3 regions of the Anaerosinus massiliensis genome follow, and region 3 is predicted to be linked to each of the others. Evidence: riboswitches for the same ligand, from Rfam matches in the RefSeq annotation. Region 3 holds a riboswitch; each other region holds the start of a gene.
The links. A riboswitch is a leader RNA that binds a small molecule or an ion and turns the genes downstream of it on or off. The one in region 3 is predicted to bind cyclic di-GMP.

Region 1 (3,284 bases), 610 kb from region 3:
TGAATCGCTTCTTTACTTTCTTCAAGTTGTGCGGAAACATCATCAACCAAAGATACAATATCTTTGAAGGCACGACCTGCATGATTCACGACTTCACTGCCATAACTCACTTCTTGTGTCCCTTTTTGCATTGCACTCACAGCACTGTCTGTCTCCGATTGTATTTCTGATATAAGTGTAGCGATTTTATGCGCTGCTTCTTGTGATTGCTCTGCTAATTTTCTAACTTCTTCTGCAACTACAGCAAAGCCTTTTCCCTGTTCACCTGCCCGTGCTGCTTCAATCGCAGCATTTAACGCTAATAGATTGGTCTGCCCTGCGATTCCAGAGATCGTCTCAACAATTTGCCCGATTTCTGATGAACGCTGTCCTAATTTTGTAACAACCTCGGCTGAATTAACCACAGTATGCTCAATACTCTGCATCTGATCCATCGCCGCTTCAACAGCTTTTTCTCCCTCTGCAGCAGCCTCTGAAGTCTTGTTAGCCATACTCGAAGCAGCATCAGCATTCGTTGCGACTTGTTGAATATTATTTGACATTTCTTCAACAATTTCCGTTGTCACATTCACTGTAGATGCCTGTTTTTCAGCACCTTGCGCAACCTCAGAAATAGACTCAGCTACCTGATTTGTCGCTAGTGCAGATTGTTCTGCGCTAGCCGTCAATTCTTCGGAAGATGCAGCGACCTGCTCTGTCGTAATCATAACCTTACGAATTATCGTTTGCAGATTATCTTTCATCTGATTAAAAGCACTTGCCAATTCACCGATCTCATCGGCTGAATTCACTACAAGGTCATCCTCTTGTAAATTGCCATCCGCCAAGGTATTCGCTGACACCGTTAGTCTGCGAATTGGTCCTGCAATTGATTTACTAATCCAAGTACCAAGTACTAAGGCAAAAATCAACACAACAAGATTGATGCCCAGCAGCATAGATTGCATCTGATCAGCCTTATCTGACTGAACTTTTTGTTCTTTTTGAATCGTTTCTTTGACAACTTGCAAAAATTGTTCTGCAGACTCCATAGTTGCTTTGTACGGAGTTCCGGCTTCCTGCATATATTGTCCTACCATAGCAATATCATTTATTTTTTTCGCCGCAATAGATTTTTCGGCGATCCCCTCATATTCTGCCTTCAAAATCTTAATATTTGCGATAATTTTTTTACCTTTTTCATCCTTTGTGGTTTTCTCTAGTTCAGCAATTCCTTCATCCGCTTTTTTACGATATGTATTAAACAAATCTATATCAGAAAGATCTCCTGTAAAATTAAATCGACGCATAGCAACTGCCTCATTTGCAACAGCCAGAGAAATCCCTTGCGTCAATTCAATCTTTTGCAGCTCTACCGCAATAAGATCTTCATAAGAATCATTGATATTTCCTATTTTAAAATACGTAAACAGGCTCATCATTGCAACAAGTACTACAACAATTAAAAAGCCTCCTGTAATCTTTTTTCCTACTGTAATTTTCATCTTCCAATACTCCCTTCTAAGCTCTTGTAACTACAAATGTAATTATTAACATTACAGCGATGCGTTTGATCTTCACCTCTTCATCTATATTTGTTTATAAAAAATAAGTCAACAAACTACAAAGCATATACATAAATGCGGCTTGGCAGTCATTGACTTAATCATCTTTAGACCCATAGCTTTGCGTCTTTACCTTTCGATAAATTTGCCAACTATCCTATATTTTTTTGTATCCTTATTCCATTATGTAAGTTGCTAAGAACGTCTATTACTTTGGTATTATTATCAATAATACCATACTACAATATAAATGTATATTTATTTTTATCATTTAAATATTCTGTCATATTAGACCATCGTCACAAATCATATATTTTATTAACCACCCGATGATTCGCCAAATATCTGGTTCTACGAGATTCAAATGATTTAAAAATCAAAATCCTATTTAGCTCCCATAAAAAATAGGACAAATAGACTATGTCAGCCTATTTGTCCTATTTTGATTTTATCTGGCCTCTAACGCGCTTGCTTTTGTACACAAAGCGCAAAGAATGGTTAAATTGCGAATAATTTCAACCTTAATTCAGGTGACGTTAAAACACGATCTGAAGTAACGTTCCTTTATTTTATCGTTTTTACTGCATCAATGATATCATTTGTTGTTAAGCCGTACTGTTTCAACAACTCATCCGGTTTCCCTGAAGTTCCGAATTGATCCTTGATTCCGACCATTGCCACTTTGGTTGGATATTCTTGTGACAACACTTCACATACCGCAGAACCTAAGCCACCGATCACACTATGTTCCTCAGCTGTTACAATCTTCCCTGTCAATTTTGCAGTTTTTACAATTAATTCTCTGTCTATTGGTTTAATGGTATGCATATTAATAACGGTTGCCGCTATATTTTCTTCTTGTAACCGCTCTGCGGCTTCTAAAGCTTTTGCTACCATAATTCCAGTTGCTATAATGGCTACGTCACTGCCCTCACGCAGTACATCTCCTTTTCCGATCTCAAATTTATAATTTTCATCATAAATTTTCGGAGTTGCCGCTCTGCCTAAGCGGATATACATAGGACCATAATGTGCAACTGCTGCTAAAATTGCTTGTTTTGCCTCAACTTCATCGGCTGGATTTAAAACAACCATATTCGGAATGCTTCTCATTAAAGAAATATCTTCAATCGCCTGATGACTTCCGCCATCTTCACCAACTGTGAGCCCCGCATGTGTTGCAGCAATTTTTACGTTTAAATTCGGATAAGCAATTGAATTACGAACTTGTTCAAAGGCTCTGCCTGCTGCGAAAATCGCAAAAGTACTAGCAAAAGGTATTTTGCCGCAAGTTGCAAATCCAGCCGCTGTTCCCAGCATGTCCTGCTCTGAAATTCCCATATCAAAAAATCTTTCCGGACATACTTTTTTAAATGCAATCGTTTTTGTGGCCTTTGCCAAATCAGCATCGAGCACTACCACCTGAGGGTTTTTACTAAGTTCAGCTAAAGTTTCACCATATGCATCTCTTGTCGCTTTACTCATTTTGTAACACTCCCTTTCAACGCGGCAATCGCTTCTTCTTTCTGCTGTTGGTTCGGTGCAGAGCCATGCCAGCTCACCTGATTTTCCATAAAAGGAACACCTTTTCCTTTTATGGTTTTAGCAATAATTGCGGTTGGTTTACATGTCAAATTCTTGGCTAAATCAATCGCCGCTCTTATTTGCGCAAAATCATGTCCGTCAATTTCGATTACATGCCAGCCAAAGGCTTTAAACTTATCCCCTATGGACTCCACA
Region 2 (3,284 bases), 380 kb from region 3:
GAATTTTATCCTCCATGGCAGGCATTATGGAAGAAATCAGAGGGCTGTCGTTTAAAAATAAAAAAGCTGCTGCTTTCGGAACCTATGGCTGGAGTGAAAAATCTGTAAAGATGCTTAGTGAGCTGTTAACAGAAGCTGGATTTGAAGTTGTAAATGACGGATATAAGGTTGCTTGGAGTCCGGATGAAGATGCTGTGGCAGGCGCCATAGAATTTGGAAAGAATTTTGCAAAATTATAAAATTGAGAACTGGTAGATCATTTTCTTTGTTTGATGATCTGCAGATGAATAGAGCACATGTCAAGAGGAGCTGTAGCAAAAAATTTGCCACAGCTCTTCTTGGCATGTAGACAAACTATGAACTATGGGACAGATAGGCAGCGGGTCGGTGATAAGCACGCATCTGCGTCGTTACAGCAAGGTGCTGCTCGTCGACGTACCGCGAGTACGACTCCTTCACAACCCCTTGCTGTGCCTAGCATCTGAGTACTTCTCACCAACCGGCAACCTATCTTCGTACTAGTTTATAAGTGGTACGGATTTCGTTATTTTCTAAGTTATCGACATAAATATATTATTTGTTTACAAGCTGACGAGGTTTTACTTGTGAAATCAAAATATGATACTATAATTAAGATATTAGATGTGTACGAAATTTTTTTTAGGATGGTGTAAAATTTGAAGGTTTCGGTATTAGGTTGTGGGCGTTGGGGAACATTTTTGGCGTGGTATGCAAATCGGATAGGACACGATGTTTTATTATGGGGCAGGGAAGGATCAAGAAATTTTGCGGCACTAGAAAATACGAAAAAAAATGATTATTTAACATTACCGGATAAGATTACTTTGACGCACGATTTAGAAGCAGCAGTTTCATTCGGTGAAATTATTATTATTTCAATCAGCGCGCAGGAATTACGTTCATTCGGTGAACAAATTCGTGATTTTGCTGGAATACGTGATAAAACTTTTGTGTTGTGCATGAAAGGCATCGAGGCAAAAACGGGAAAACGTTTATCACAAGTTTTTCATGAAGCTTTTGGGTTAGACAAGAATGTAGCAGTTTGGGTAGGCCCTGGCCATGTGCAGGATTTTGTCAGAGAAATTCCCAATTGCATGATCATTGGATCGCCCGCTATAGAAATAACAAAAAAAGTTGTGGAAGCATTTAATAGCAATTTAATTCGTTTCTATTATGGCAGAGATTTACTGGGAATCGAAATTGGGGCGGCAGCGAAAAATGTTATGGGAATTGCCGCTGGAATGTTAGATGGAATGAACTATAGCAGTTTAAAAGGTGCATTGATGGCACGGGGGACGAGAGAATTATCATTGCTTGTGAAAGCAATGGGCGGTGATGCTACGACAATTTATGGACTCAGCCATTTAGGCGATTATGAAGCAACTTTATTTTCTTTACATAGTCACAATCGAAAATATGGGCAGGGTTTTGTAAGAGGTGAAAGATTTGATAAATTAGCTGAGGGTGTTTCTACGGTGGTTGCTTTAAAAACGTTGGCACAAGAATATAATATTGAACTGCCGATTTGCAACGCAGTGTACGAAATCGTCATTGACCATAAAGATCCAAAAGAAAAGCTCTTGGATTTGTTCTTGCGCCCGGTAAAATTTGAATTTTAATAGGATAAGATGAGTTCTGCAAAGGCTTTTCGGTGCAGATATTGTGTGGAAACATGTTCCTTTTTGTCGAATATGCAATTGGAATATTATTCTTGTATTTTCATTTTGTTTAGTATAGAATATAAAGTATATATTGTTTTTCCTATAGCAAACCTATTGAAAGATAGGGACGCAAAGCCGTGGGTCTAAAGATAATTTTGTCTATGACTGCCAGGTTGCATCAATTTTATGATTGCAGCTGGCAGTTTTTTTATTGACATTTTACGTTAGAAACATAAAAGCATAAGTTGTATTGATCTTTTTAAGAGAGTATAAGAAAGGAAAAATATGAATTCAGAAAAGCAAACGATCCTGATTGTTGACGATGTGTATTTTAGTGCTAAATATATGGAAGATATTTTAAAAGAAGAGTATCAAGTTGTGGTTGTAACCTCTGGAAAAGCATGTATGGATTATGTTAAATGCCAAAATGTTGATTTAATTTTATTAGATGTTGTAATGCCAGAAATGGATGGGTATGAGGTATGTCGGAAGCTCAAGGCAGATCCTGCAACAAAAAAAATTCCTGTGATTTTTTTATCTGCAAAGGGCAATACGCAAGATGAAGCTCGAGGTTTGGAATTGGGTGCAATTGATTATATAACAAAACCAGCTTGTGCCTCTATTATCAAAGCACGTATAAAAAATCATTTAGCAATAAAAATGCAAAACGATCTATTAGAAAAACTTTCATTTATTGATGCCCTGACAAGTGTTTTTAATCGTCGTTATTTAGATGAAGCGTTAGCAAAAGAGTGGCGTTGTGCTTTACGTAGTGGGGAACTTTTATCCCTATTACTAGTGGATATAGATTTCTTTAAAGCTTTTAATGACTACTACGGACATTTAGAGGGAGATCGGTGTCTGCAGAAAGTGGCGAGCGTTTTAAAGAGATCCGTATTACGTCCGGGGGATGTTGTTGCTCGATACGGCGGAGAAGAATTTATTCTAATTTTGCCATCGACCTCTAAAGAAGGGGCAATCAAAGTAGCAACAAGGATTCAGCAAAACTTGGCATTCATAAAAATGGAACATAGGATGTCTAAAGTCAGCAAGTACGTTACAGTAAGTATCGGTATAGCGACTACAATTGCAAAAGAAGTTTTTAATGAAAAAAGTATGATTAGAATGGCAGATTTGGCGCTGTATCAGGCAAAAAGTGAAGGACGTAATCGCTTTGTTTAAAGATAGCGTCTATTTTGTATTGACAACAAAAAATAGTGAAGATAACCACACTTAAATCAAGTTTCTGTATTGGTTTAAGTGTATTTTTTTCTAAAATTCAAAAATAAATAGCAACTTTCGCGCAAGTGGGAATATGATAATATTGAAAATATTTAAATGTTAAGGAATTGGTAAAATAAGAACATTAAACTCTTTCGCAGCATAGTATAGTTTAGGTAAGCTGTAAATGAATAATATAGGAGGGACCAAGTATGAGCTTTCTTGAGTGTTGTGCTAACAGCATAGGGTCTATAACGATACTTACAGAGGATCGTTGCGTATTTCAAGGGCAAGTTGTAAAAAATCGCGATCAGGAACGGGCAAGAGATCAAGATTATATTTGTATAGAGTTGACCTGTGATGTTTCGGTTATCTGTGGAA
Region 3 (3,284 bases):
CGACAACTACGTCTTGATAACCAATCATCTGCTTAATATAAGTCGCAGTTTTCGTATCATATTCTTGCACGCTGAGCAGATATTCCTGTCGCATACCATTGTTGGTCCATATGTATAAGGTCGTCGTCCCTGGCTTTTTGGCAACAAGCAGCATTTCTGTTGTTGAAATTACCGTAACATCAGCAATTTCTGGATTCGCAACCGCCACTTGCGTAATCGCATCCCCGGCATTCAGATAAGAAGACTGATTTACCTCCATAAAAAGATTCGCCTGTGCCATCACTGCACTCATCATATAAAACATACAACATAAAGAAATGAAAACAATTTTGTATATGCTAATTCTTAAATTCATATGCGTTTCCCCTTATTTTACTTGTACTGTATCCGCCGCATTTCCACGAATCACAGTGATTTGATGAGAACTTTTAACAGCATCTCCACGTGGCGGTTCTATCGCCAGAGGTGCTGCTTGCGCTTGCATTCGATCCGGATAAGCAGACCGTGGCACATTTTCAGTAACACTGCTTGCCGTTTTTTCCGGCTTATCTTCATCTCGTGCAAGCTGTCGATAAAATTGTCTGTTCATCAAAATAAACGTATTTTTCGGCTTAAAGGGTCTTAATGCCAAATAAATTGTTCCTTGAGACTGCGCTGCCGCAATTTTCACGACATCTTCAGGAGAGACTGCAATGGTTGCTGTCGTTAACTGCTCTTTTGCATTTTCTTTCTTCCCCTCCGCTACTTCATGCTCTTTATTAATTGCCAGCAACAAAATATTTTGCAGGAGGATTTCTCCAGATATTGTATTCTTACTCAATTTATCACTAATCAGCATGATATCCACATAATCGCCCGGTTTTGCAAAGCCTGAAACACCGGTAATATCTGTAACCGGAATGGAAATCGCTCGTTTATCATCAGGAATGGCACCGATAAAGCCCTCCATTTTACGATTAGAAAATAATTTTTGTTCTGTCAGAACATCCCCCTGTAAGATTCTAAATTTCGCTACTTTGCCAATTACAGAGCTAAGATCGATGATTGCATCTGCCTGCATCACATCTGCTGGCAGATGTACGACCTTCAGCATATCTTCTCGTATTATGGTTCGTTCCGGAATATCCACAGTCGCTACAATCACGGTTCTCAAGGTTTGGGATTTTTGTACAGGTTCTGCCTCCTTGCCTGCTAGATATAAATAAATTACGATAGTTACAATGATACTTGTGACAAAAGCCAACAGGAGTAACTGCTTTGATGTCATCTTTTCTAGTTTTTCCGTGAAATTTCTCGGTAGTTCAGGTAAATTCAACGTACATCCTCCCGTTCAAAATACACATAAATTTATAATAAATTCCGTCCTCGCCCTAAATAAAATTACATATTTTTACAATATGTGCAAGTAAAAAAACCTGATTACATAAAAAGATACAAAAACTTGTACACATCGTATTATGCAACCAGGCAGTCATAGAATAGATCTTTAGACCCACGGCTTTGCGTCCCCACCTTTCGATAAGTTTGCTAACTGTTTTATCAATATGAAAATTTCCAAATTTTATTAGATAAATTGTTTGTTAATAAAATAATACATCATTGCCTATAAACAAACAAGTACTTAAAAGTTAAAAAAATGTTAAAAAATTCATTTATTTACAAGCTCATAAATAGTAAAATATCCCAATATGCTTGAAAACGTTAGAACTAACTTTGTTTAAGTTACAATTTTAAATTTAAATTTTTATTTCAAAATGAATCTTTAGTCCTAATTTTATTGCAGTATTATTTTAGATTATAATATAGTAAAAAGGAGCTTTACTTTTATGCAAAGGCGGCGTTATAAATGATAGAAATTATCTCTTTCTTACTCATGTTCCTTACTTTTTTTAGCTTCGTTTATTTGATAAGTCATATATCCTCTGTAGCTATGCAGCAATATTTAAACAGTGCGTCAGCCATTTTGAACGCTCCAGCAAAATTAGTCCATACACCAAATATTCGAACCTATTATTTTTTATTTTGTTTACTTCCGCTCTATGGATTCGCCGTTTATCGAGCACTGACTCCAATAGAACTGATCGGTAATTGGATTTTTATTACCTTCATGATATTTATCAGTATTATGGACTTTGAGCAACAAGTCATTTTAGACAAAGTTCTCGTTCTAATATGTTTGTTTGCTTTTCTTTTCACGCCTTTTTTAGAAGCAAGTCTTTTAAATCGATTGCTTGCAGCAGTTTTGGGCAGTGGAGTTCTGCTATTCCTTGCTATCTTAACTAAAGGCGCAATTGGTGGTGGCGATATCAAGCTGTTATTTATCTTAGGCCTATGGCTCGGCATAGATAAATTGCTGCTAACTTTGTTGTACGGATTCATTGCCGGCGGGATTGTAAGTGGGATTCTGCTGCTGCTTAAAATGAAAATGCGGCATGATAAGATTGCTTATGGGCCATATTTTGCTTTAAGTGCAATTTATTTGTTTTTATCTTAGAAAGTCAATTGCTAGTAAGTAAATTTTCCCAGAAAATGTCGAGGACGCAAAGAAAAACTGCCACACGTTTAGTGTGGCAGCCCATCATAATCTCAATGATTATATTGATCTCAAAGTATCACTGCGTCATACAACATTTATTTCGTTACTCCTCTACAAGGTATCCAATCGAGTTTCAAACTTTGTTCGTCCTTGTCAAATACAGCCTTCATCTCATTCAACGTAACAGCCCGATTAGCTAATTGGGTTGACAGCTCCACACTTCTAAAAAATTTAGAACACCTTACTTTTTGATAGGAATCCAAATTTCGCACCTATACTCCGGTGAATCTATGTCGCCTGGTGGATAGACTTCAATCTCAGGTGCACAATCATGTTCATATCCAGTCGCAGGCAGCCACTCTGTAAATATCCTTCGAGTAAGCGATTGTATTGCATCCGGTAATACACCGACCGATTCAAAAACAGCCCAAGTTGCCGATGGTATGGTTTCCGAAAGATATCCATCTGGAAGAGGCTCTTTTAGATTTTCCACTGCAATCATATACATAAATTCATTTTTATTTATATGAAAATCTTTACATATACCTAAAACACCCCATTTTCCAGCTTTAGAGGCAAGCCATTCACACGTTCCATCTTCCATACATTCGTGCCAAAATTCAGGTATCTGTTTAAAGTTCTCTCCATTTAGCATAGATATTTTTCTTTGTTTACCAACTACCGTGAAACTTTCTTTCTCACCAATTTTATAATTCATATTTTTATCCCCTTTTATCGAAATATGAAA

Region 1: another riboswitch for cyclic di-GMP. It lies ahead of BN6559_RS10585 (methyl-accepting chemotaxis protein); the one in region 3 lies ahead of cpaB (Flp pilus assembly protein CpaB).
Region 2: another riboswitch for cyclic di-GMP. It lies ahead of BN6559_RS06120 (diguanylate cyclase); the one in region 3 lies ahead of cpaB (Flp pilus assembly protein CpaB).

What each region holds. Positions count from the first base shown of each region.
Region 1 is NZ_LT575483.1:2,208,499-2,211,782, reverse strand. It holds gene BN6559_RS10585 (methyl-accepting chemotaxis protein) at 1-1,484, opposite strand, end outside; cyclic di-GMP riboswitch class I at 1,618-1,704, opposite strand; gene BN6559_RS10580 (transketolase family protein) at 2,109-3,029, opposite strand; gene BN6559_RS10575 (transketolase) at 3,026-3,284, opposite strand, start outside.
Region 2 is NZ_LT575483.1:1,220,901-1,224,184, reverse strand. It holds gene BN6559_RS06130 (anaerobic nitric oxide reductase flavorubredoxin) at 1-239, shown strand, start outside; gene BN6559_RS06125 (NAD(P)H-dependent glycerol-3-phosphate dehydrogenase) at 678-1,640, shown strand; cyclic di-GMP riboswitch class I at 1,777-1,863, shown strand; gene BN6559_RS06120 (diguanylate cyclase) at 1,968-2,864, shown strand; gene BN6559_RS06115 (hypothetical protein) at 3,116-3,284, shown strand, end outside.
Region 3 is NZ_LT575483.1:1,600,468-1,603,751, forward strand. It holds gene BN6559_RS07780 (type II and III secretion system protein family protein) at 1-355, opposite strand, end outside; gene cpaB (Flp pilus assembly protein CpaB) at 368-1,315, opposite strand; cyclic di-GMP riboswitch class I at 1,456-1,539, opposite strand; gene BN6559_RS07790 (prepilin peptidase) at 1,847-2,494, shown strand; gene BN6559_RS07795 (AraC family transcriptional regulator) at 2,778-3,284, opposite strand, start outside.